2 regions of the Ferdinandcohnia sp. SAFN-114 genome follow, and region 1 is predicted to be linked to the other one. Evidence: predicted binding sites of a transcription regulator. Region 1 holds the regulator's gene; the other holds the start of a gene.
What was found. Region 1 encodes CtsR, which represses protease genes until heat stress. Its sites were predicted from a motif close to ATGGTCAATAAAGGTCAAACA; they were not measured.
Positions count from the first base shown of each region.

Region 2: the regulator CtsR is predicted to act here: its motif matches at 1,636-1,656, upstream of clpP (ATP-dependent Clp endopeptidase proteolytic subunit ClpP).

Region 1 covers NZ_JBPFDQ010000020.1:60,033-67,344, forward strand. Annotated here, with positions in the region: gene radA (DNA repair protein RadA) at 1-799, opposite strand, end outside; gene clpC (ATP-dependent protease ATP-binding subunit ClpC) at 1,003-3,456, opposite strand; gene mcsB (protein-arginine kinase McsB) at 3,453-4,550, opposite strand; gene mcsA (protein-arginine kinase activator protein McsA) at 4,554-5,099, opposite strand; gene ACR65M_RS08815 (CtsR family transcriptional regulator) at 5,278-5,739, opposite strand; gene ACR65M_RS08820 (MgtC/SapB family protein) at 5,919-6,620, opposite strand.
Region 2 covers NZ_JBPFDQ010000076.1:2,948-23,488, reverse strand. Annotated here, with positions in the region: gene whiA (DNA-binding protein WhiA) at 1-534, shown strand, start outside; gene ACR65M_RS20385 (HPr family phosphocarrier protein) at 682-939, shown strand; gene clpP (ATP-dependent Clp endopeptidase proteolytic subunit ClpP) at 984-1,574, opposite strand; tRNA gene ACR65M_RS20375 (tRNA-Arg) at 1,834-1,905, shown strand; gene ACR65M_RS20370 (hypothetical protein) at 2,194-2,370, opposite strand; gene rpoN (RNA polymerase factor sigma-54) at 2,570-3,874, shown strand; gene ACR65M_RS20360 (glutaredoxin family protein) at 3,900-4,142, shown strand; gene ACR65M_RS20355 (sugar-binding transcriptional regulator) at 4,437-5,456, shown strand; gene gap (type I glyceraldehyde-3-phosphate dehydrogenase) at 5,514-6,521, shown strand; gene ACR65M_RS20345 (phosphoglycerate kinase) at 6,865-8,049, shown strand; gene tpiA (triose-phosphate isomerase) at 8,217-8,978, shown strand; gene gpmI (2,3-bisphosphoglycerate-independent phosphoglycerate mutase) at 8,978-10,513, shown strand; gene eno (phosphopyruvate hydratase) at 10,584-11,876, shown strand; gene secG (preprotein translocase subunit SecG) at 12,776-13,009, shown strand; gene ACR65M_RS20320 (alpha/beta hydrolase) at 13,386-14,126, shown strand; gene rnr (ribonuclease R) at 14,141-16,480, shown strand; gene smpB (SsrA-binding protein SmpB) at 16,725-17,192, shown strand; RNA gene ssrA (transfer-messenger RNA) at 17,667-18,005, shown strand; gene ACR65M_RS20300 (helix-turn-helix domain-containing protein) at 18,574-19,026, opposite strand; gene ACR65M_RS20295 (TniQ family protein) at 19,208-20,530, shown strand.

The DNA.
Region 1 (7,312 bases):
TCTCAAATATACCCATTTCATTGGTTGAACCAAAACGGTTTTTAACTGCACGTAAAATACGGTATGTATGATGACGTTCCCCTTCAAAGTAAAGAACAGTATCCACCATATGCTCCAACAAACGTGGGCCTGCAATATTTCCCTCTTTCGTAACATGACCAACGATAAAAATAGCAATCCCATTTGTTTTTGCTATTCGCATTAACTCTGCTGTACATTCACGTACCTGTGACACACTACCAGGAGCAGAGGCAATATCAGAGTGATAAATCGTCTGAATGGAGTCAATGACTACAAAAGAAGGTTTAAGCTCAGAAATTGTCTGGGAAATAAATTCGAGGTCCGTTTCCGCTAAGACATACAATTGATCAGAGGAAACACCTAGGCGATCAGATCGTAGCTTAGTTTGCTTGACCGATTCTTCTCCGGAAATATATAAAACCTTGTCTTGTTTGGCTAATTGAGAGGATACTTGTAGCAGTAATGTAGACTTTCCTATACCTGGGTCTCCCCCAATTAGGACAAGTGAACCCCTGACGATCCCGCCACCAAGTACGCGATTAAATTCTTTATTTTCTGTATACATTCTTGGTTCATTTTCTGACTCGATTGAAGTGATTGGTGAAGGCTTTCGCTGAACTGTGGGACTTGAATGAGTAAAAGCACCTTTTCTAGCTGGCTTATGCAAAGTTTCCTCGACTAATGAATTCCATGAACCACATCCGGGACATTTTCCCATCCATTTTGGTGTTTCATAGCCACAGGATTGACAGGTGAATTTCGTTTTTGTTTTTGCCATCGTCATTAATCCTTTCTTTATTAGAAGCACAAGGCGCCTCTAACCGGCGACAAGCAAAAGATAAGCGCTGAAAGAAGGACTTTTTTTCCTTTAGAAGCGATTAGCTTGTATCCTTGAGCCGTTGGTGCCTAGAGCTAAGCATTATTTAGAAAAAAGAGGTATACACAAACTAGATAATGTATACCTCTTTTACAAATTACATGTTATTTCACTGTTTCTTTAGTTTCTTCGACTTCTTTCGTTTGAATCACAAATTCTCCGTTATTGAAGTCCATTACAATTTTCTTTCCTTTTTCTATTTTACCGCGTAATAACTCTTCAGACAAACGGTCTTCAATTTGTTTTTGAATAGCACGACGTAATGGGCGTGCCCCATAATCAGGGTCATAACCTTCTTCAGCAATTCGGTCTTTTGCCGCTTCTGTTAACTCAAGCTCAAAGTCTTGCTCTTTTAGACGTTTCGTTAACTGATCTGACATGAGTGTTACAATTTCCTTCAGATGCTTCTTCTCTAGTGAATGGAAGACGATGATTTCGTCAATACGGTTAAGGAATTCTGGGCGGAACGCTTTCTTCAATTCCTCCATTACCTTATCCTTCATGTTTTTATAATCTTGTTTTTCACTTTCAAGGGCAAAGCCAACATATTTGTTACGCTTTAATGTGCTAGCTCCGACGTTTGAAGTCATAATTAAAATCGTATTTCTAAAATCAACGGTGCGCCCCTTTGAATCAGTCAAACGTCCATCCTCAAGCACTTGAAGTAAAATATTGAATACATCTGGATGTGCCTTTTCAATTTCATCCAGTAATATGACAGAGTATGGCTTTCTACGCACTTTTTCAGTTAATTGGCCGCCCTCTTCATAGCCGACATACCCTGGAGGTGAACCCACTAGTCTAGATGTGGAATGCTTCTCCATGTACTCAGACATATCTACACGAATCATCGCATCTTCATCACCGAAAATAGATTCAGCTAGAGCACGAGCCAGTTCTGTCTTACCTACACCCGTTGGACCAAGGAAAATAAATGAACCCGTTGGGCGCTTCGGATCTTTTAATCCTGCACGTGAACGTCTAACTGCCTTGGAAACAGCTTTAACCGCCTCTTCCTGACCGATTACTCGTGAGTGAAGGATTTCTTCCATATTTAATAATTTATCCGCTTCAGTTTGTGCTAGTCTAGATACAGGGACACCGGTCCAGCTTGATACGACCATTGCGATATCATCTACAGTAACCTCAGAGTTCTCTTGCCCCTGCTTTTCCTTCCAGTTTTTCTTCGTTTCTTCTAACTGTTCACGTAGACGTTGCTCGGAATCACGTAATGATGCAGCTTTTTCAAACTCTTGACTTTGAACCGCCGCATCCTTTTCCTTGCGAACCTCTTCAAGCTTTTGTTCAAGCTCCTTTAAATTTGGTGGTGCAGTATAGGAACGAAGACGAACTTTTGAACCAGCTTCATCAATCAAATCAATTGCTTTATCTGGTAGAAAACGGTCTGAAATATAGCGATCTGACAGTTTAACAGCCTGAATGATAGACTCATCTGAGATTGATACTCTATGATGCGCTTCATAACGGTCGCGTAATCCTTTTAAAATTAAAATAGATTCTTCGACAGTTGGTTCATCCACTTGAATTGGTTGGAAGCGTCGCTCTAGCGCGGCATCCTTTTCGATATACTTTCGGTATTCGTCTAATGTGGTAGCACCAATACATTGAAGTTCACCGCGAGCAAGTGATGGTTTTAGGATATTTGACGCGTCAATTGCTCCTTCTGCTCCACCTGCTCCGATTAGGGTATGAAGTTCATCTATAAATAGAATGATATTACCAGCTTGGCGTATTTCATCCATTACCTTTTTTAAGCGGTCTTCAAATTCCCCACGGTATTTTGTACCCGCAACCACGGTACCCATATCAAGGGTCATTACTCGCTTATCACGAAGCGTTTCTGGTACCTCATTATTGATAATTTGCTGGGCTAAACCTTCTGCAATTGCCGTTTTACCAACACCAGGCTCCCCGATTAGAACTGGGTTGTTTTTCGTACGACGGCTTAGTACCTCAATCACACGTTGAATTTCTTTACTACGGCCAATAACTGGATCTAGGCTGCCTTCTCTTGCAATCGCAGTTAAATCACGGGCTAAACTATCTAGGGTAGGTGTATTGGCATTTGTAGAACCTCCACCATGATGCCCCGATGATGACTCATTGCTTCCCAATAACTGTAGAACCTGCTGACGAGCTTTATTTAAGCTCACTCCTAAATTGTTTAATACCCGTGCAGCGACGCCTTCCCCTTCACGAATTAATCCCAGTAGAATATGCTCTGTACCTACATAAGAGTGACCAAGCTTCCGAGCCTCATCCATTGATAACTCGATTACCTTTTTCGCACGCGGAGTATAATGAATTGTCTGTGATCCCTCTTGACCACGGCCAATTAAAGCCTCGACCTCTTTTTGAATTTTTTCGGGACCTAATCCTAGTGCAAGTAAGGCCTTAGCAGCGATTCCTTCGCCTTCTCGAATAAGACCTAATAATACATGTTCAGTTCCAATATTGTTATGCCCTAATCGCACAGCTTCCTCTTGAGCTAAAGCCAATACCTTCTGTGCACGCTCAGTAAATCTGCCAAACATCATAACCCATCACCCTCCATGTCGGTAGTCTTATTATTTTCTAGCTTCAATCTTTCTCGAATGATAGACGCTCTTTTAACGTCTCTTTCATTTGGCCTTAATGCCCCACCAGCATATGATTGTAGGAATCCAGGTTGTGTTAAAACCATGAGTTCATTAAGGATACTTCTTGATATATCTTTTATATAGCCAAGATCTATACCTAATCGGACATCTGATAAACATTTAGCTGCTTCCTTCGATTCAATGATCCGACTATTAGCTAAAACCCCATAGGAACGGAATACTCGGTCCTCCAACTGAATATTAGAGGTTTTTACCAAAGCTTCTCGTGCAGAACGTTCTTGCGCAATCAACTGAGCAACAACACTCTCTAAATCTTCAACAATATCTTCTTCCGTCTTTCCAAGCGTAATTTGGTTTGAAATTTGAAAAATATTTCCTAACGCCTCACTGCCTTCACCATATATTCCTCTTACAACAAGGCCAAGTTGATTGATTGCCGGGATAATTCTACTCATTTGATGAGTTAAGATAAGTGCTGGCAGATGCATCATCACAGATGCACGTATCCCAGTCCCTACATTCGTCGGGCAGCTGGTTAAATAACCTCTTGTTTCATCAAACGCGTAATCGACATGCTCTTCAATCCAATCATCCAGGTTGTTTGCAACCCGTAAAGCTTCCGATAATTGTAACCCTGGGAATAAACATTGTATTCGAATATGGTCTTCTTCATTAATCATAATGCTAATTTCTTCATTTTCAGATAAAAGACAAGCTCCATACGTAGAGTCCTCAGCTAAATGTGGACTAATCAAATGTTTTTCAACAAGTACCCTCTTTTCAATTGGTTGGAGCTCCATCATTTTTAATAATTCCATTTCTCCAATTGAAGGAAAACTCTTCCCTGAAAAGCCCTTTTGGAAGACTTCCACAATTTGTTGAGCTTCTTCATTTGAATACACCGTTGAAAAGGGGACATTTTTCAAATTTCGAGCAAGCCTGATCCTTGAACTTAAGACAATATCCGAATCCGGCCCTTCTTGACTCATCCAAGAGCTTAAGGCTTGATTGATAAAATGTTCAAGTGACATTGATTATACCTCCCCCTCTTTGTAACCACCTAGCTTTTTCTCTAAAGCCCTTACGTGGTCACGAACTTCTGCAGCCTTTTCAAATTCCTCTAGGGAAATATACTCCTGCATCTTATGCTTTAATTGTTCAATCTCTTTCCGGATATGGAAGGAGCCTCCGATTCGTTTTGGTATTTTCCCTGTATGATGTGTATTACCACTATGCAGACGTTTTAAGATTGGGGTAAGTTGTTTTTCAAAGGTTGGATAGCAATGCGAGCAGCCAAACCGACCTACCTTTGCAAATTGTTGAAAAGTCATTTTACAGTTACTACATTGTAAAATCTCATTTTGTTGAAAAGCATTTTGCTTTGAACCTGCAAGTGGTTCAAATTGTAGAAGTCCTGCTAATAAGTTATCTATTGAAAAGCCAGATGTGCCTGGAAACATAAACATCTCACTTTTTTCTTGAGCACAATGTTCACATATATGAACCTCTGTCTTTTCACCGTTAATAATCTTTGTAAAATGTAATGTGGCAGGACGTTGATTGCATTCTTGGCATATCATGGTAAGCACCTTCCTACTTAATCAAATGCGCCTTGGCGTATTTGTGCCCGATTTTTTTAGGCCCACATGAAGTGGGTCACAAAGACGTTGCCACAGGATGTGGCGTTCTTAGTCTTTAATCCTATGCTCGAAAAATTACCTTTAAGAAATCGTGGCATTCGCCGGTGGCTTTAACTTATTATCTATACATGAGGGATGTTAGCATTGCCTTTAGCATGCGTGCTCTCAACTCATCCCGATGAGGAAGCTCAATAAACAAGACGGAACGATCAATTACACTTAGCATGATCTTCGCCTCTCTTTTCGAGATTACTTCCTCCTCAATTAAACGCAAAATGACATCTTCTGCACTCGTTTGAGAAATCCGTTTGTCTATAAGGCGAACGAGTTGATTAATCAACTGAGAATCATTATTCGTTTTTACCTTCATAATACGAATATAACCCCCACCACCTCGTTTACTTTCAACTAAATAGCCTCTCTCTAAAGTAAATCGTGTATTTATTACATAGTTAATTTGAGATGGGACACATTCAAATTTATCGGCAATCTCACTTCTTTTTATTTCAACAATAGCTCGATCACTTGTATCAAGAACACTTTTAAGATATTGTTCGATGATATCAGATATATTCCTCATTATGACCACACCTCACCTTGACTTTGACTATATTTGACTATAACTATAATATAAAATGACCGCACTAATTTTTCAACTGTTTCGCTTTTCAAATCGAACGTCAAAATTATTTAGGCAATCATTTTCAAGGCATTTACTATCCTATACTTTCCAAATTTAGTACCCCTCTAAACACCAAATCAGAAAATTTTTTGCACCATTTCTTGTTTTGACAATTCTTCATACAATCGCAAACGTTCGTTTTTACTTCCGACCTCAACATCAATCGTGTACTGGCAATTATTATTAATTTTATCCTTCGAGTACTTAATGTTAAAATCCCTTACCCGGTAACCATTATCTTTAAATAGTTGTAAGATTGCAGAAAATGATGAAATATCTTCATTGATAATGATATGAACAACTTTTCTTTTTCTGGATTTAAAGAAGAATTCCTCAAATCGATTAAGGAAAATTAGACTCAGTAAAACAACGATTGTTGTTAATATGGCAGGAGCATACATGCCTAATCCGATAATTAACCCAAGACCGGCAACCACCCAAATGGAGGCAGCAGTTGTTAACCCCCGAACCGTTGCATCCCTTACAAGAATAGTACCGGCACCCAAAAATCCAATACCACTTATCACATAGGAAGGAATCCGTGCTGGATCAAAACGTACGTTTGTACTCATTTCTAAATAAGGCTGGAACCCGTAAATTGACATTAACATCATTAAACAGGAGCCGACCCCAACTAGCAAATGGGTACGAAACCCAGCAGGGTGCTTATGTACCTCTCTTTCCAAGCCGACTAACCCGCATAATAACGCGGCTAAAAAAATCCGTATCGACATCGTTAAAAATTCTTCTGTTTGGAACGATGCAATAAAATCAATCATGTTACATCCTCCCTTTTTATGTATATGCAAAAACCTTTTATTAGGTATAGGTATTCGATAGGCAACCTAAATCCCCTTTTTTAAACAAGAAAAAATTTAGTGTTTTATAATTATACGATTCATCAATTAAATTATGATTTCTTAGGACCCATTTTTTTAGAATAGTAATTAATACTTATAACTATGACATTTTTATCATAAACAAACTGATATAAATTATTGATATTCATTAGTATGTAAAATTTAACATGGTTTATGGGGGGTAAGATTGAAAACGGGCGGTTATGGGGATTCTGTGAGATATATTGGTATAGTATGTTTAAAGTAAATCAAAAGAGGCTCATCCGTACTGTTGGTGTATCGTTTATATGCTGATTGCGATATACCATTTATCGTTTTGCGACCTGGTGATGTATCGTTTAGGCCGTTTGCGGTATAACAATTATCGTTTCTCAATATGGCGATATACCGAATAAGCCATTTGCGGTATAGCACTTATCGTTTTGCGATATGGCAATATACCGATTAAGCCATTTTCGTTATACTATTTGTTGTTTCTCGATATGTTGATATACCGTTTAGGCCGTTTGCGATATACCATTAATGTACCGGTTTCTTTACTATTTTTCTATGCACAAAAAAAGACCAACCATAACGGTTGATCTCTTAATTGCCTAGCGACGTCCTACTCT
Region 2 (20,541 bases), on a different contig from region 1:
GTTAATAACCCAGAAACATCCTCGTACCATCTTGAGATTTTTTCATTATATAAAGAACACAATGACTCACTTTGTGAATTGATGAACGTTTTTGATCTCAACGCTAAAACGTTAGAACGAAAAAAAGGTTTTATCACCTACTTAAAAGAAGCAGAAAAAATCACAGAGTTCCTAAATGTCATTGGTGCGCATCAGGCATTGCTTCGTTTCGAGGATGTTCGAATTGTCCGTGACATGAGAAATTCGGTGAACCGCCTCGTCAATTGTGAAACAGCTAACCTTAATAAAACTATTGGGGCATCGATTCGTCAGGTGGAAAACATTCGATACATTGAAGAAACAGTCGGCCTAGGCATTCTACCCGATAAATTAAGAGAAATTGCGGAGCTTCGCGTCGCCTATCAGGATGTCACACTTAAAGAGTTAGGCGAAATGGTAACATCAGGCCAGATTAGTAAGTCGGGCATTAATCACCGACTTCGAAAAATCGATGAAATTGCTGATAAGCTACGAGCGGGCCAATCTATAAAGTGAGCACATTGCTCACTTGGAGAAAAATAAAGCGTTATCATTTTTAAATAAAATATGAAACCTTTAGAGCTCAACCTACGTATTAATAGGAAATACTAAAAAAAAACACAACTTAAGAATGTACAGAAAAATTTGAGGAGGAAGAAACGAATGGTGGAAAGACAAGTTGAGGTTGCTTTAAGAACGGGGTTACAAGCACGTCCTGCAGCGATGTTTGTTCAGGAAGCAAATAAATTTTCTGCAGATATCTTTTTAGAGAAAGATGGAAAAAAGGTAAATGCAAAAAGTATCATGGGTCTAATGAGCTTAGCAGTTGGCAGCGGTACAACAGTTACATTAATTGCTGATGGAAATGATGAAGAAGCAGCGGTTGAAGCATTAACTGAATTTGTTCAAAAAGAAGCATAAAAAAATCCTCTCACGATTAGATGTGAGAGGATTTTTATTATTTCTTATTTATTGTCTTGTGGGAACATAACCTTGTCGATTAATCCGTATTCCATTGCTTTTTCAGCAGTCATGAAGTTATCGCGGTCAGTGTCTTTTTCAATAATTTCTAGTGGTTGACCAGTACGCTCAGCTAAAATTTTGTTTAGCTTATCACGTAGGAATAAGATACGCTTAGCCGCAATTTCGATTTCAGTTGCTTGCCCTTGTGCTCCACCAAGTGGTTGGTGAATCATAACTTCACTGTTAGGAAGCGCAAAACGCTTGCCTTTTTCACCAGCAGCAAGTAAGAAAGCACCCATAGAAGCAGCCATACCAATACAGATTGTAGAAACCTTTGGCTTAATGAACTGCATTGTGTCATAAATAGCCATACCAGCTGTAATCGAACCACCAGGGCTGTTAATGTATAAAGAAATATCTTTTTCAGGATCCTCAGCTGCTAAGAACAATAACTGAGACACAATTGAGTTAGCAACATTATCATCAATGGCACTTCCAAGCATGATAATACGGTCTTTTAATAAACGTGAGTAAATATCATAGGCGCGTTCTCCACGGTTTGTTTGCTCAATAACTGTAGGGATTAAATTCATTTAACTTCCTCCTTCAAAACAAATTAAAAACTTTACTACTATGTATTTCCATCATACAATTAAGGTCAGTAAAGGTCAAACAATTCGCTTTACTAACTTATCTTATTCTACAAACATTTATGACATACCTTTATCGATGTGAAAAAAACTAAATTTGATACGTATACCATCATAACCGAATTGGAGTGTTTTAAAACATACATCTTGCAATCAAATGCGTTCTAGCCTATAATGATGAGTGCAGTTTCTATTCAGACATGCCCTCGTAGTGTAGTGGATAGCACAAGAGATTCCGGTTCTCTTATCGTGGGTTCGAATCCTGCCGAGGGCGCTAATGAAGAAAGGACCAGAGTAAAATCTGGTCCTTTTTGCGTATTATGGTATTGGTACCTTTTTTCGTAAAATAGTTGAGGGGGGACACAAACGCATGAATCGTACCCTTACGAGCCGGAAATCGAGCCAAAAGGGAACACAATCGTGCTAATCGTACCCTTACAAGTCAGAAATCAACCTAAAAGGTAATGTAAACGCGAATCATACCCTCATCAGCAAACAATCAGACTACGTTGGCATAGATATCCCCCGCCCATCACGTCGCCAAAATTCCAACTCCAAATCGCTAATTATCCTTATACCCTAATGTTCCTTCGTACACATCCTCGTCAACTGGGTTCACAGCCCACATTGTTTGAATGGGATCAAATTCAATTGCGAACTCTTCGTTGTTTTTCGCTTTTTTTGCTTCATCCAAAGTCCCCGTCACCGGGCCGGTATACATAATCTCATTTTTTTTCAATTCAAATCACCTCTTTAAAGTAGATTCTTTCAAAAAATGAATAAAAATGCGTGCTAAAATTTAACTTTTTCGATACCATAGAAGTAAGCTAAAATTAGCGATAGAACCTCTTCGATAAAATGAGGTTGTTCATTACAATAAGAAAAGTAAACGCTTCCATTTAATACAACTCAGGGGAAGGGGGAAAACGAGAGTGAATATGCAAACTGGACTTTTTCAACAGCAATCATTAAAGCTAGTCATGACAAAGGAGCTAACTCAAGCTATAACTCTTTTACAATACTCTTCTTTGGATCTGACTAAATTTCTAGAAGAGCAAACATTAGAAAATCCCCTAATAGAAGTAAAACAAACGGATTTTAATAGAGTAATGAAATCAAAGGTCAAAAATGAATCCTATACAAATCCGATTGACTATATTGGAAAAAAAGAAACAACCCTTTATGAACATTTGCTTACACAACTTTCATATATGAAAGTGAACACCGAAAAAAAGCGAACGATGGAGTATATAATTCAACTTTTGGATAGCAACGGTTATCTGTATTTTCCGGAGGAGGAGATTGCAAAGGACCTTAATACCGATACAGAAACCATCGAAAGTGCAATTCACTATATTCAAAGTCTAGATCCGATTGGGGTAGGGGCAAGGTCCTTACAGGAATGCCTACTTCTACAACTCAGGAAATTGCCAAAGCGGAATAGTCTTGCTGAAACAATTATTCAGGACTATTTTGAAGAATTCGCAGAAAAGTCCTGGAAGGAAATCGCAAAGCAACTTGATGTAAAGCTCTTTGATATTCAACAGATTTTTGACTTTATCCAAACTCTTCAGCCGAGACCAGGTGCAGCTTTTCATGGAGGAGAAGCACAATATATTGTTCCTGACTTTGATATTCAAGTTGAAAATGGTGCTGTCATCATGAACATGCACGATTCATATTTACCAAAGGTTTCGTTGAATCTTCAGTATTACCAACATTTCATACAAGAAAAAGATTCAAAAACTAAATCCTATCTTCAAGAAAAAGTGGACCAGTGCCAATGGATTATGAGAAGTTTGGAGCAGAGAAAACTCACCTTACAAAATGTCATGAACGAAATCATCAATCGCCAACTGGACTTTTTTCTAAAAGGACCAGCTCATCTAAAACCGCTTATAATGAGTGATGTTGCACAAAGTTTAGACATTCATGAATCAACTGTAAGCCGTGCAGTAAAAGATAAATTTGTGCAAACTCCATTTGGTATCTTCGAAATGAAATATTTCTTTAGTCGCAACATCCAGACAACGGGTTCAACCGACACGTCATCAACTCAGGTTAAGAACGTTTTAAAAGAGTTGATTGATGAGGAAAATAAACAAAAGCCTTTGTCAGACCAGGATATTGTCAGTATACTTAAGGAGGAGCATGGTATTCTTGTGTCCAGAAGAACAATTGCAAAATACCGTGATCAATTAAATATACCATCTTCATCGAAGCGAAAAAGATACAGCAAGTAGATTGGAAGTGTAACAGTTGAGACGCATTCAAGTCACCATGTATTCAAAAGATAATTGCTCCCTTTGTACAAAAGCGAGGCGGGTTATCGAGGAATTAAGTGAGGAATTTCCATTAGAACTCAATGAGGTTGATATTTATAAAGATGATGAACTTCTTGAAAAATATCAAATCATGATTCCGGTTATCGAAATTGACGGAAACGAAGTGGAGTATGGGATTATCCATAAAGAAGTCATTCAAGAGTATCTAAGTAAATATTTAAAATAATCTGACTGCCTAAAAAATAGGCAGTTTATTTATTGCATTCTTTTAAAAGTACTGGTACTATAGAAAATGTAACACGGCGATATACAAACTTTATTCAATACTGAATAAAGTATGCCTCCGGCGGATGCCACAGATTTTCAAAGGAAATTTTTCGAGCAAGCACGAAAAAATCTGGGCGCAAATACGCCAAGGCGTATTTGATTTAACGAGTTGTTTTTTTTTACTGTAAGCGGGACATAATATGTCACAGCGGGACAAAAACAGTCCCTTATAGTAAAAAGGGGAAATGAATAAATGAGTTCGATTATTGAGGTACAACAAAAATTATTACCTGATTTACTAGAGGTTATGCAGAAACGCCATGAGATCCTCAAATACATACGACTTATGCAGCCGATTGGAAGAAGGAATCTTTCTACGAGTCTTGGTCATAGCGAACGTGTCCTCCGTGGTGAAGTTCAATTTTTAAAAGAACAAAACCTTGTTGACTTTAGTACGGCTGGAATGAGCTTAACAAGTGAGGGTGCTGAACTATTAAAGGACCTTGAGGATGTCATGAAGGAAGTTTTAGGTTTACGGGTTTTAGAATCACAGCTTAAGGAAAAGTTAAAGATAAAAGGTGTAATTGTCGTTTCTGGCGATAGTGACACAACTCCTTGGGTGAAAAAAGAAATGGGGAGAGCTTGCGTTTCAAGAATAAAACAAAGGCTTTCTGGAGAAAATATCGTCGCAGTTACTGGTGGTACAACCCTCGTTGAGGTCGCAGAAATGATGACCCCAGATTCGAAAGGGCGAAGTATATTATTTGTTCCAGCAAGAGGTGGACTAGGAGAACGAGTAGAAAATCAAGCAAATACCATTTGCGCAAAGATGGCCGAAAAAGCTTCTGGTGATTACCGTCTCCTCCATGTACCTGATGTTGTGAGCAATGAAGCGTATCAATCCTTTGTGGCCGAACCATCGATTCGGGATGTCCTGAATTTGATTAAATCGTCAAGTATGGTCGTTCACGGAATAGGAGACGCTATTACAATGGCTAAGCGGCGTAAAACAGATGAAGAGGACATGAAAAAAATCATTGAATCTCATGCAGTCGCAGAGGCTTTTGGGTATTATTTTGACGAAGATGGGAAAGTGGTCCATCGGGTTCAAACAATTGGCATCCAGCTAGAAGGTCTGAACGCAATTCACGATGTGATTGCCGTAGCTGGTGGAGCTTCGAAGGCAACAGCCATTCAAGCATACTTAAAGCAGGCGCCTGAGACACTGTTAATAACAGATGAAGGTGCAGCGAAAGAGTTAATAAAGGGGTAAATCAACCTCTTAAATAATATTTTTTTAGGTTTCACATACAAAAGGAGGAAATCAAAAATGGCAGTAAAAGTTGGTATTAATGGTTTTGGACGTATTGGTCGTAACGTATTACGTGCGGCTCTAAAAAATCCAAATGTTGAAGTAGTAGCAGTAAACGATTTAACAGATGCAAATATGTTAGCACATCTATTAAAGTATGATACAGTTCATGGTGTTCTTAATGCAGAAGTATCTGTTAATGGAAACAACCTTGTTGTTAATGGAAAAGAGATCTTAGTTAAAGCTGAGCGCGACCCAGCTCAACTTGGTTGGGGAGACCTTGGAGTTGAGGTAGTTATTGAATCAACTGGTCGTTTCACTAAGCGTTCTGATGCAGCAAAACATATTGAAGCTGGTGCAAAGAAAGTTATCATTTCTGCTCCTGCAACTGATGAAGATATTACTATCGTTATGGGTGTTAACGAAGATAAGTACGATGCAGCAAGCCATGACGTAATTTCTAATGCTTCTTGTACAACAAACTGTTTAGCTCCATTTGCTAAAGTTCTAAATGAAAACTTTGGAATTAAGCGTGGTATGATGACAACTGTTCACTCTTACACAAATGACCAACAAATCCTTGACTTACCACATAAGGATTACCGTCGTGCTCGTGCAGCAGCTGAAAACATTATCCCAACATCTACTGGTGCTGCAAAAGCTGTTTCTCTAGTATTACCTGAATTAAAAGGTAAATTAAACGGTGGAGCAATGCGTGTTCCAACTCCAAACGTGTCTCTTGTAGACTTAGTAGCTGAGTTAGAAAAAGACGTAACTGTTGAGGAAGTAAATGCTGCATTACGCAAAGCTTCTGAAAATGAATTAAACGGAATTATGGGTTACAGTGAAGAGCCACTTGTTTCAAGTGACTACAACGGAAATTCAAATTCTTCAACTATCGATGCTCTTTCAACAATGGTTATGGAAGGCAGCATGGTAAAAGTTATCTCTTGGTATGACAACGAAAGTGGTTACTCTCACCGTGTAGTTGACCTTGTAGATTACATCGCATCAAAGGGTCTGTAATTTTATTCAGCAGGAGTACCCCTCCTGAATAAAATTAAGCCTCCGGCGGATGCCACGATTTTTTAATGGTAACTTTTCGAGCGTGCTCGAAAAAAATAGGGCGCAAATACGCCGAGGCGTATTTGATTAAGTTAACCGTTTGATTAGTATGTCATATTAGTCAATTAGTAAAACACATTGTTCTTTTAAACTAAAGCAACAACCACTATAATAGAACTTGTGAAGGGAAGGGAATGTTCCCTTCCCTTTTTGATGTCTATATGAGATGCTAATTACCGCTAGGATACTTTGTGCTTAGGGCACATGTTTTTTACCAATATTACATAGAACGGAGGCCTTCCCTGTGAATAAGAAATCAGTTAGAGATATGGATGTAAAAGGCAAGCGAGTTTTTTGTCGAGTTGATTTTAACGTTCCAATGCAAGATGGTCAGGTAACTGATGAGACTCGTATTCGTGCAGCATTACCAACAATTGAGTACCTTCGTAAAGAAGGGGCAAAGGTCATTTTAGCGAGTCACCTTGGTCGTCCGAAAGGTAAAGCTGTGGATGAGCTTCGTTTAGATCCAGTTGCTAAGCGTTTAGGCGAACATTTAGGTATCGAAGTTCGCAAAACAAATGAAGCATACGGTCCAGAGGTTGAACAAACCATCTCAGAGATGAACGAAGGCGATGTTCTTTTACTTGAAAACGTTCGTTTTTACCCTGGAGAAGAAAAGAATGATCCAGAGCTAGCAAAACATTTTGCATCACTTGCTGATGTGTATGTAAATGACGCATTCGGTGCCGCTCACCGTGCACATGCTTCAACAGCTGGGATCGCTGAACACATACCAGCAGTAGCAGGTTTCTTAATGGAAAAAGAAATCGAAGTATTGGGTAAAGCACTTTCTAACCCAGAGCGTCCTTTCACTGCAATTATTGGTGGTGCGAAAGTTAAGGACAAAATTGGTGTTATCGAAAACCTCCTAGAAAAAGTAGATAACTTAATCATTGGTGGAGGACTTGCTTATACATTCGTAAAAGCTCAAGGTCACGAAATCGGTAAATCACTTTTAGAGGAAGATAAGATTGATCTTGCTACCCAATTCATGAACAAAGCAAAAGAAAAAGGCGTTAATTTCTATATGCCTGTTGATGTAAAAGTTGCAGACGACTTCTCAAATGATGCTAACACTAAAATTGTTTCAATCGAAGAGATTCCTAGCGATTGGGAAGCACTTGATATTGGACCAAAAACAGCTGAACTTTACAGAGATGTTATCCTAAACTCTAAACTTGTCATTTGGAACGGACCAATGGGTGTATTTGAATTAGATGCATTCGCTAACGGAACAAAAGCCGTTGGTCAAGCACTAGCTGATGCTACTGATACATACTCAATTATTGGTGGCGGTGACTCTGCAGCAGCAGTTGAGAAATTCGGCCTAGCTGATAAAATGAGCCACATTTCAACTGGTGGTGGAGCATCGCTAGAATTTATGGAAGGTAAAGAGCTTCCAGGAGTCGTACTACTTAACGATAAATAAAAAAATAAGTGCAACTAGTTTTCAATGTCTAGTTCCAGGCGCTTCGGCTCTCGGGTCTAAGCCAATCGCTTCGGAAGGTAAAAAGACACCTTCTGTCAGCGCTCGTCTTATGCTTGTTACCTAAGACTGTGCGCCGTGCACTTTTCTAATCGAAAGGGATGGTGAACATGAGAAAGCCAATCATTGCAGGAAACTGGAAAATGAATAAGGTTCTTTCTGAAGCAGTTCATTTTGTAGAAGAAATTAATGGTCTAATTCCATCACCAGAAAAGGTTGATTCTGTTGTTTGTGCGCCAGCACTATTTTTAGAGCGCCTAGTTGCAAACGTAAAAGCAGGAAACTATGACCTTAAAATTGGTGCGCAAAATATGCACTTTGAAGAAAGCGGAGCATTTACAGGAGAAATCAGCCCTGTAGCTTTAAAGGATCTAGGTGTTGACTATGTCATCCTTGGTCACTCTGAGCGCCGTGAAATGTTCGCTGAAACTGATGAGACAGTGAATCAAAAAACACTTGCAGCATTTGCTCATGGATTAGTTCCAATCGTATGCTGTGGTGAAACATTAGAGCAACGTGAAGCAGGCCAAACAAATGACTTAGTTGGAACACAAATTCAAAAGGCATTAGCAGGTCTTACAGCTGAACAAGCGAAAGAAGTTGTCATTGCCTATGAACCAATCTGGGCAATCGGAACAGGTAAATCTTCTTCAGCAGAAGATGCTAACGAAGTTTGTGCACATATCCGTAAAGTAGTAGCTGAACAATTCTCTGCTGATGTAGCAGATGCTGTTCGCATTCAATACGGCGGAAGTGTTAAACCAGAAAACATTAAAGAATACATGGCACAACCAGATATTGATGGTGCTCTAGTTGGTGGAGCTAGTCTTGATGCTTCCTCTTTTGTTAAGCTTTTGGAGGCGCAGAAGTAATGAGTAAATCTCCAGTTGCACTAATCATTTTAGATGGTTTTGCTTTTCGCGATGAAGTAAAAGGAAATGCAGTTGCTCAAGCAAACAAACCAAATTTTGATCGTTTTTGGAACCAATACCCACACGCTACTTTACAGGCAAGTGGCGAGGCTGTTGGTTTACCAGAAGGCCAAATGGGGAATTCAGAGGTAGGACACTTAAATATCGGTGCAGGCCGAGTTGTTTACCAAAGCTTAACTCGTGTTAATGTTGCGATTCGCGATCATGAATTTGAGCAAAACGAAACATTCCTTGATGCGATGAAACATGTAAAGGAAAATGGAACTGCCCTCCACCTATTCGGTTTATTATCAGATGGCGGTGTACATAGTCACATTGATCATCTATTTGCATTGTTACGACTTGCTGCATCAGAAGGCGTTGAAAAAGTATATATTCATGGCTTTTTAGATGGAAGAGACGTGGGTCCTCAAACCGCGAGAATATATCTAGAACAGCTTGATGAAAAAATAAAAGAATACGGTGTTGGTGAAATCGCAACCTTGTCTGGCCGTTATTATTCAATGGACCGTGACAAACGTTGGGAGCGCGTTGAAAAGTCATACCGTTCAATGGTTTACGGAGAAGGTCCAACATATAAAAATGCATTTGAACTTGTCGATGATTCCTATGCAAATGGCATTTACGATGAATTCGTTCTACCATCTGTCATTGTAAAAGAAGATGGTTCACCAGTTGCAACGATTCAAGACAATGATGCGGTGATCTTTTATAATTTTAGACCAGACCGTGCCATCCAAATTTCAAATACGTTTACAAATGAAGACTTCCGTTCATTTGATCGTGGACCAAAGCATCCAAACAAGCTATTCTTTGTGTGCTTAACTCACTTCAGTGAAAGTGTAGATGGATACGTGGCATTCAAGCCAACGAATCTCGATAACACTTTAGGGGAAGTACTTTCACAAAATGGTTTAAAACAGCTTCGCATTGCGGAAACTGAAAAATATCCTCACGTTACTTTCTTTATGAGTGGTGGACGTGAAAAGGAATTCCCTGGTGAAACTCGTATTTTAATTAACTCACCAAAAGTGGCAACCTATGACCTTAAGCCAGAAATGAGTGCTTATGAGGTAAGGGATGCACTTTTACAAGAAATTGCAGATGATAAGCATGATGCAATTATCTTAAACTTTGCAAACCCAGATATGGTTGGACACTCAGGCTTACTTGAGCCAACGATTAAAGCTATTGAAGTAGTAGATGAGTGCTTAGGAGAAGTAGTTGATGCCATTGTTGCTAAAGGTGGAGCAGCCATCATCACAGCTGACCATGGTAACTCTGATGAGGTTGTTACCCTTGAAGGCAATCCAATGACTGCACATACTACGAATCCAGTACCTGTGATTGTAACAAAAGAAGGTTTTGCATTACGAGAAGACGGAATCCTAGGAGACTTAGCACCAACCATGCTTGACCTACTAGGTATTCAAAAATCAGCTGAAATGACTGGAAACAGCTTACTTAAGAAATAAAAGTAACTGATTCATTTTTAAAAGAACGACCTAATAAACTATTTTTTAATCGAAAAGGAGAGATTTTATTATGTCAATTATCATAGATGTATACGCTCGTGAAGTATTAGATTCTCGTGGAAATCCTACAGTTGAAGTTGAAGTATATACTGAGTCCGGCGCATTTGGCCGTGCTTTAGTACCAAGTGGTGCTTCAACTGGTGAATATGAAGCAGTTGAGCTTCGTGATGGCGATAAGAGCCGTTACCTTGGAAAAGGTGTACAAACAGCTGTTAACAATGTTAATGAAATCATTGCTGCAGAAATCATCGGTTTCGACGTAACTGACCAAGTTGCAATCGACCGTGCATTAATTGAGCTTGATGGCACAGAAAACAAAGGTAAATTAGGTGCAAACGCAATTCTTGGTGTATCTATGGCAGCGGCTCGTGCAGCAGCTGACTTCCTTGAAATTCCTTTATACCAATACCTTGGTGGCTTCAACTCAAAAACTCTTCCAGTACCAATGATGAACATCATCAACGGTGGAGAGCATGCGGATAACAACGTTGACATTCAAGAATTCATGGTTATGCCTGTTGGTGCAGAAAGCTTCAAAGAAGCACTTCGCATGGGCGCAGAAATTTTCCACAACCTAAAAGCAGTTTTACAAGCAAAAGGCTTAAACACAGCTGTTGGTGATGAAGGTGGATTTGCTCCAAACCTTGGTTCAAACGAAGAAGCTCTACAAACAATCGTAGAAGCAATTGAAAAAGCTGGTTACAAGCCAGGCGAGCAAGTACGTCTTGCAATGGATGCAGCATCTTCTGAGTTCTACAACAAAGAAGACGGTAAATACCATCTTAAAGGGGAAGGTAAAGTTCTTTCTTCTGAAGAAATGGTTGCATTCTACGAAGATCTTGTTTCAAAATACCCAATCATCTCTATTGAAGATGGTTTAGACGAGAACGACTGGGAAGGTCACAAGCTTCTAACTGAGCGCCTAGGTAAAAAAGTTCAGCTAGTTGGTGACGATCTATTTGTTACAAATACAAAGAAACTTTCTGAAGGTATTGAAAGAGGCGTAGGTAACTCAATCCTTATCAAAGTAAACCAAATCGGTACATTAACTGAAACATTTGATGCAATCGAAATGGCAAAACGCGCAGGCTACACTGCAGTTATCTCTCACCGTTCTGGTGAAACAGAAGACAGCACAATCGCTGACATCGCAGTTGCTACAAACGCTGGCCAAATCAAGACTGGTGCTCCATCACGTACTGACCGTGTTGCGAAATACAACCAATTACTACGTATTGAAGACAATCTTGGAGAAACAGCTCAATACAACGGATTAGCATCTTTCTACAACCTAAGAGGTTAATCTCATAAAAGGAAAACGACAAGCTTAGTGGCTTGTCGTTTTTTTTTGCTGAATTGTGGTTTCGCGGTTAAACACACAACCCTGAGAGCGTAAAGAGGTATGGATTATCCTAGAACTTTCCAGATTAGTGCCCGCAAAGAACATAAAGAGGACCGGTGTTTCCTAGAACCTTCCAGACTCGAACCCGCAAAGAACATAAAGAGGATCAGTGTTTCCTAGAACTTTCCAGATTCGTACCCGCAAAGAACATAAAGAGGACCGATGTTTCCTAGAACCTTCCAGACTCGAACCCGCAAAGAACATAAAGAGGATCGGTGTTTCCTAGAACCTTCCAGACTCGAACCCGCAAAGAACATAAAGAGGATCAGTGTTTCCTAGAACTTTCCAGACTCGTACCCGCAAAGAACATAAAGAGGACCGGTGTTTCCTAGAACTTTCCAGATTCGTACCCGCAAAGAACATAAAGAAGACTGCATTTTCCTAAAAATACCCAGATTCGCACTCGTTAAGCACGAATAAAGATGAAGAATCTCCTCAAAACATGGAGCACGACTTCTAACTACTTTTCTTTCTTCGGCTGCTGCTTCTTTTGCTTATCTTGCTGTGTATTCTCACCTAAATAATTCGCTTTGTGTTTTTTCTGTTCTTTTACCATTTCATCAAAATCCCAATTGATCACTTATCATCATCCCTTTCAAGGTAGTCAACCTTAATATGGACGTTAACAGCCCAAATCATGAAGTGAATCCTTGGAAAAAACTACGACATATTGTAGTTCCATATATTAGGTTTGAAAAAAATGTAAAGTCAGAAAATGCAGTATTGTCCACTTTGTATTTTTATGGTACATTTATACTAACGTCATATGCGTTCTCGTTCAGGAGGTGTAGTTTTATATGTTGCATGGAGTATTTGTTACATTATTAGTAATCGTATGTATCGCGTTGATCGTAGTGGTCTTATTACAATCCGGTAAAAGCGCAGGTCTATCTGGCGCTATCTCTGGTGGTGCTGAGCAGTTATTCGGAAAGCAAAAGGCTCGTGGACTTGACGCAGTTTTACACCGAATTACAGTTGTCTTAGCGGTATTATTCTTTGTTCTTACAATTGCAGTATCATACTTTGAACTATAAAACTATTCAAAAGTAGGTTAGACAGTAGATGTCTAGCCTTTTTTATTGCGTATAAAAAGGTCTTTCATGTACGATAGTAGAATACCGAAAAAATGCGCAAAATAAACATATTGGATGTCGAAAAATAATAATTCAAAAATTCGACGAATCAGAAGCAAGAAGGTCAAGGAACTAGCTGCTTGAGGACCGGAGTGAGGCGACTACATAGAATATTCTTCCATGCAGCCTTGTGCTGAGGAATTTACATTCTAGAATGAACGAGTAGACGCAAGCACATATACATGGTACTCGTTCCATCTTTGGTTAAAATCTTGCAGAGATTCGCAGCTTATCATTTGGCGAATTTTTGAATACCATCATAAAGGAGTTATACATAATGAAGATCAAACTACCTCAACCTTTCCTATTTGAAGGTGGAGAAAAGGCTGTTTTATTACTACATGGTTTTACAGGAAATTCGGCAGATGTTCGAATGCTCGGCCGTTTCCTTGAAAATAGAGGCTATACCTGTCATGCACCCATATACAAAGGACATGGTGTTCCACCGGAAGAATTAGTCCATACCGGTCACGAGGATTGGTGGAAGGACGTCATGAATGGCTATCAGTTTTTAAAAGACAAAGGCTACGAAAATATTGCTGTTGCAGGATTGTCACTTGGTGGGGTATTTTCGTTAAAATTGGGATACACTGTACCTATAAAAGGGATAGTGACGATGTGTGCGCCTATGTATTTAAAAAGCGAAGAGGTCATGTATGAGGGTGTTGTTGAGTATGCACGGGAATATAAGCGATTTGAAGGGAAATCACCTGAACAAATCGAGCAAGAAATTGAAGAATTTAAGAAGACCCCGATGAATACGTTAAAAGCATTGCAAAACCTAATCGCAGAAGTGCGGGATAATGTCGATATGATTTATTCGCCTACTTTTGTTGCACAGGCTCGTCATGACAAAATGATAAATCCTGATAGTGCGAATATTATATATGAAGCAGTTGAAAATGATTTTAAAAAGATTAAATGGTACGAAGAGTCAGGACATGTCATTACCCTAGACAAAGAACGTGACCAACTGCATGAGGATGTGTATGCATTTTTAGAGCAGTTAGATTGGTAACGGGAGGGAAAAAAATGGAACAAGATATCCAAAAACATATTAATCAATTATTGGACTTTATGAAGGAAGAAGCCTACAAGCCATTAACTGTTCAGGAACTTGAGGAGGCTTTCGGAATTAAAGGTTCGGAGGATTTTAAGGACTTTGTCAAAGCTCTTGTGGTAATGGAAGAACAGGGCTTAGTCGTTCGAACTCGAAGTAATCGCTACGGTCTTCCGGAAAAAATGAACCTTGTTAGAGGAACTCTTACTGGGCATGCGAAAGGTTTTGCATTTGTGATGCCGGAAGATAAGACAATGGATGATGTATTTATTCCACCAAATGAATTAAAGAATGCAATGCATGGTGATACCGTTCTTGTTCGAATAAGCACGGAGTCTTCTGGTCAACGCAAAGAAGGCACCGTTGTTCGGATTATTGAACGCGGCGTGAAAACAATTGTAGGTACATATACGGAAAGTAAAAGCTTTGGATTCGTTATTCCTGATGATAAAAAAATTGCCAATGACATCTTCATTCCGAAGCAGGCATCACATGGTGCAATTGAGGGACATAAGGTTGTCGTCAAGCTTGTCACATATCCTGAAGGGAGAATGAGTGCGGAAGGAGAAGTAGTTGAAATTTTAGGTCATAAAAATGACCCTGGAATCGATATTCTTTCGGTTATTCATAAGCATGGCCTTCCACAGGAATTTCCAAGGGATGTATTAGAACAGGCAAACAATACACCAGATACGATCGATCCAAAAGATCTCGAAGATCGACGCGATTTACGAAATGAAGTTATAGTTACTATCGATGGTGCCGATGCTAAAGACTTAGATGACGCTGTAACAGTTACAAAGCTTGAGAATGGCAATTACAAGCTAGGTGTGCATATTGCTGACGTTACCCATTATGTAACAGAAGGTTCGCCTATTGATAAGGAAGCGAGTGACCGCGGAACTAGTATTTATCTTGTCGATCGCGTGATTCCGATGATTCCACATCGTTTATCCAATGGGATTTGTTCATTAAATCCAAAGGTTGATCGTCTAACATTATCATGTGAGATGGAGGTTGACCAAAACGGTGCTGTTGTTAAACATGATATTTTCCAAAGTGTTATTAAAACGACGGAACGGATGACGTATTCGGATGTAAACAGCATTCTTGTAGACAAAGACGAAGAACTAAGAACACGTTATGAGCCACTCGTTCCTATGTTTGAAGATATGGAACAACTTGCTACAATTCTTCGTGAAAAACGAATGAAACGTGGCGCGATTGACTTTGATTTTAAAGAAGCAAAGGTTCTTGTGAACGAAGAAGGCGCACCATATGATGTCGTCTTAAGGGAGCGTTCCGTGGGTGAACGATTAATTGAAGAGTTCATGCTACTTGCAAACGAAACAGTTGCTGAGCATTTCCATTGGATGAATGTGCCGTTTATTTACCGAATTCACGAGGATCCTAATGAAGAGAAGTTAAGACGTTTCTTAGAATTCATTACGAACTTTGGCTATCTTGTAAGAGGAGCTGGAAATTCAATTCATCCTCGTGCATTACAGGAAGTCATTGAAGCAGTTCAGGGTAAACCTGAGGAAATGGTTGTTTCAACCGTCATGTTGCGTTCAATGAAACAAGCAAAATACGATCCAGAAAGCGTGGGTCACTTTGGATTATCAACTGATTTTTATACACATTTCACGTCGCCAATTCGACGTTATCCAGACTTAATCGTTCATCGATTGATCCGTACCTATTTAATTCAAGGAAAGCTAGACAATGCCACTCAGGATAAATGGAAGGAAAAACTTCCGGATATTGCTGAGCATTCCTCCAATATGGAACGTCGTGCAGTTGAAGCTGAACGTGAAACAGATAGCATGAAAAAAGCAGAGTACATGATGGATAAAATCGGTGAGGAATACGATGGCATCATAAGTTCTGTTACAAACTTTGGAATGTTTGTTGAGCTTCCAAATACAATTGAAGGACTCGTTCACGTAAGTTATTTAACAGATGACTATTACCGGTATGACGAAAGAAGTTACGCGATGATTGGAGAACGGACCGGGAATGTATTCCGCATAGGTGATGAAATTACGGTTCGTGTTATCAACGTAAATAAGGATGAGCGTTCTGTTGACTTTGAGGTTGTCGGCATGAAAGGAAGCCGTCGCAAGTTTTCGAAGGAACAACCTACGATTATTAAATCCGAAAAAAGAAGAGGTCGATCTAGTTCGAATGATGACAAGAAGAGCGACCGTAATAACGATGGCGAATGGTCAACTCGCAAACCACGTAAGAAAAAGAAGAATTTTGATAATGTACCTTCTCAGAAAAATAAGAAACGCAAGAAGAGAAGATAACCTAAAGTACTCCACAAGTGTGGAGTGCTTTTTTATGCTGGGCTTTTGAATAGTGTTTGTTTAATTTAATAGGTGGTGGATTCATGGCATGGATGTATTTCTATGCTAAAAAGGCAATTAGTAAGCAACAGACTCAGGGGTGTGGGTCCATGAATTATTTTATGTTATTGAGTCGAGCCCTTGCCTTGTGATGTTGTCCAATTTTTGTTAAAATATAAGGTACCGTGTTAAGGGGGAAATCAATATGCCAAAAGGTGCAGGCAAGGTAATCGCACAAAACAAAAAAGCCAATCATGATTATTTTATTGAAGAAACCTATGAAACAGGAATTGTTCTTCAAGGGACAGAAATTAAGTCTCTTCGAAATGGCAGAGCCAATTTGAAGGATTCATATGCCCGTGTTCATAACGGTGAAGTATTCCTGTACAACATGCATATTAGCCCTTATGAGCAAGGTAACCGATATAATCATGAACCGCTGCGTACACGTAAGCTTCTACTTCATAAAAAAGAGATTAACAAACTAATTGGTCTTACAAAGGAAGAAGGCTATGCGCTTGTTCCAATTAAAATCTATTTAAAAAATGGGTATGCAAAGCTTTTATTAGGTCTTGGTAAAGGTAAGAAAAAGTACGACAAACGTGAAGATCTGAAGAAAAAAGAAGCGAAACGTGACATCGAACGTGCTTTCAGAGAACGACAAAAGATGTAACTTTATTCAGCAGTAGTTTACAAACTCTAATTTATTGATAGATGAATCAAAAGTTTAACGAATAATCAAAGTTACGGCATAACTGAATAAAGTTAGCCTCCGGCGGATGCCACAGATTTTTTAAATGTAATTTTTCGAGCGTGCTCGAAAAAAATCAGGGCGCAAATACACCGATGTGTATTTGATTCACGTAACTTACAATAACTTACAATTGAAATTGTAAGTACATGTGCTATAATAAGACATGTGGTTGACAATTGAATAGTCAACGAAAGCAAAAACACTTCATCCGAAACACCCAGATAACTGGTGATTAAGTTCATCATTATCATTTAAGAATGTTTGGCGAATTAGAAGCAAGAAGGTCAAGGAAGCGAAGTGAGTGAGAACCGGAGCGTATTAGACATACGTGAGGATTTGAACGAGCAAGCTGACGAAGAGATTCACCGCTTATCATTCGACATATGGGGACGCTACGGATTCGACAGGGGTAGTTTGAGCTTAAGTTGCGAGTCGAGGGGATCGGCCTCGTTAAAACGTCAACGCCTATAACTGGCAAAGAAAACAACAACTTCGCTTTAGCTGCTTAATAACAGTCTATAGCGGTTCCTCCCTCCATCGCCCATGTGGTAGGGTCAGGGACTCACTTTAAGTGGGCTACGCCGGAGTTCGCCGTCTGAGGACGAAGGAAGAGAACAACCAGACTAGCTGCTTGGAAGCCTGTCGATAGGCTGAAAAGTTAGCGAAATGCTAATATATCGACTACACTCGTAGAAGCTTAAGTGCCAATATCTTTGGACGTGGGTTCGATTAGTAATTAGTCGCCTTATGTGGTAACACATAAGTGATAATCCGGCTTTATCGGTGAAACCTAAGTCGTACTTGATGCGATAAGGCAATGCCGAGCGGTATGTAGAGTAATCTATCAGCCGTGTATCGACTTATAGGCTGCCATGAATCATGGTAGTACTAGGATGCGAAATCCTACCTGACTAGGTACAAATTATATTTCGCATAATACGCCGGAGGACCTGATAACTTCTTCAGGTTCAAGATATAGTCAGTGCCATGACGAAAGCATGGAATAGCACGTCCCACCGTCTCCACCAAATACATATACTTGGTGGTTAAATACGAAATTGTGATTTGAAACATAATTTTGCCGGTTTGGCAATGAAATGCTTCAATAATCATTAGGCAAAAATATGCTTCAATACTCTAGGAACTGTAAGCAGCAATGCTTACAGTTTTTTTATGAAATGAAATCGTTGCTATATGTTTTAAACAGATAAGAGGTTTTTTATTAAACAGTTTTGAGTGAAGCCCTTAAATATTAAGTTATTTGAACATTAGGTACTCTTCAAGTTCACTCTCGAAGTTTTCATATTTGTTTAAGGGGGTCCTGATCAATTCCATATTTTTTAATAAATTCCTGTCTACCACTAAAACAATCATTACATAGTGTTATAAGATTCTCTTCAGCTGAACTTCCACCTAACTCTATAGGGGTTATATGATAAACATTAAGACTTTTCTCTGGTTTTTTCCCACCACACATTTGACATAAAAAGGCATCTCTTACAAACACCTCTACTCTTGTAATAGCATTAATTGGCGACTCATATTTGAGGTAGTTCCCCTTAATTTCATCACCAATAAATTCATATATTTTAAAAAATTGATTAAGTTTATCCATAGTATCTTGACTTGGCTTATGAACACCTCTTTCAATCTTACCAAGTTGTGAGAAACTTATTCCGGTTAATTCTTCGACTTGTTTTAAAGTTAAGGATCTTTCCTTTCTTAATCTACGGACTAAATTCCCAAAATCCATATTGAAAACACCATCCTCTCTTTTATTATTGTATCTAATCTTGACTTTAGTGTAAAAAAAATATATATTTGTCGTGAAACGACAAATATTGTCGTTGTTGTACTAAAAAAATATAAAACACCCTCGAATAAAACTTCTATTTAATGGAAATTTTACCCCTTAAGAAAGAGGGTGTTTTAGAATGAACGAATTAGAAAATAATGGATTTCTACCAAGAAGCAAACTATTTAGTATTGAACCTATTGGATTAGGTACACCATATGTTGAATCTTTAACAAGCTATATTTCTCGTTTAGCAGATTATCATTGTGTTTTTACTGGTGTACTCTTATCAAAACTTCTTGCTCTCTATTTGGATAAGTATTATATAACTGCTATTGGAAGTAGGGGAGGAAATGGATTTTATGATTCATCTAGTGGAGTAAATGGAATTGGAACACTGGCAAGTGATTTTGTGGAAGTAATTGAGAATTTAACAAGTAGAAGTAATTTAAAAATGTTAACACTTTTATCCTGGGCTAGTATTACCTCAACCAGAAATTTGCTGGACATAAAGAAAAAGTGGTGTCCTTATTGCTTCGATGAATTATTTGCGACCGGACAACAAATATATGAACCGCTTATCTGGTGTTTTAAGGAGAGCAAGAATTGTTTAAAACACAATATTCCTTTACATACATCATGTGAAAAATGTGAAATAAAAATGAACCCTCTATCAAGAAATTCTAAACCTGGTTATTGCGATAATTGCAGAAGCTGGTTAGGAAATGAGGGGGAAATTAGCCATAGTATTACCCATCAGTTATCTAAAAGTATTGAAATAAACATCGGGAAAATTCTAGAAGTTACTACTTTAACAGAAAGTGAATTTCATTTTAATCAGGATATGGTATCTATATCTTTAAAATATTATTTACATTCAGTGTTTAATGGAAATATTAAAGCCTTTTCTCGATTTGCTGAAATTCCTTATAGTACTTTTCGATATTGGCTTAAAGGGGAAAATATACCACAATTTTCAATTCTAAATTCCATTTGCAATAAGCTTGAAATTGATATTATGGATTTCTTTGAAATGAAACTAATTGATTCATTAAATATTAATAATATAAAACAGGAAGATATGACCTGTTCATTAAATGAAAGGAAGCGATTTGACCATGAAAAAATTAAAAAGATTTTACTTAACGAAATCAATAACCCTGAATGCAATTCTTTGTCCCAAATAGCAAAAATGATTGGCTGCGACCGTAGACTACTATCAAGGATGCACCCAATCGAATCTAAAAAAATTGTGGAGAATTACCAGAACAATATTGTATCGAAAAAAATCGAAAGACAAGAAAGAACAAAACAAAAATTGGTTGAAACTTTTGAGAAGCTCAAAGAGAGAAACATTTACCCAAGTAGAAGAGTTGTTGAAAAAGAACTTGGGGGAAACCTTTTGCTAAAAGAAAGTTTCATTAGAGAAACTTGGGGTGAACTAAAACAAACTTATGATTAACTGTTAGCTTT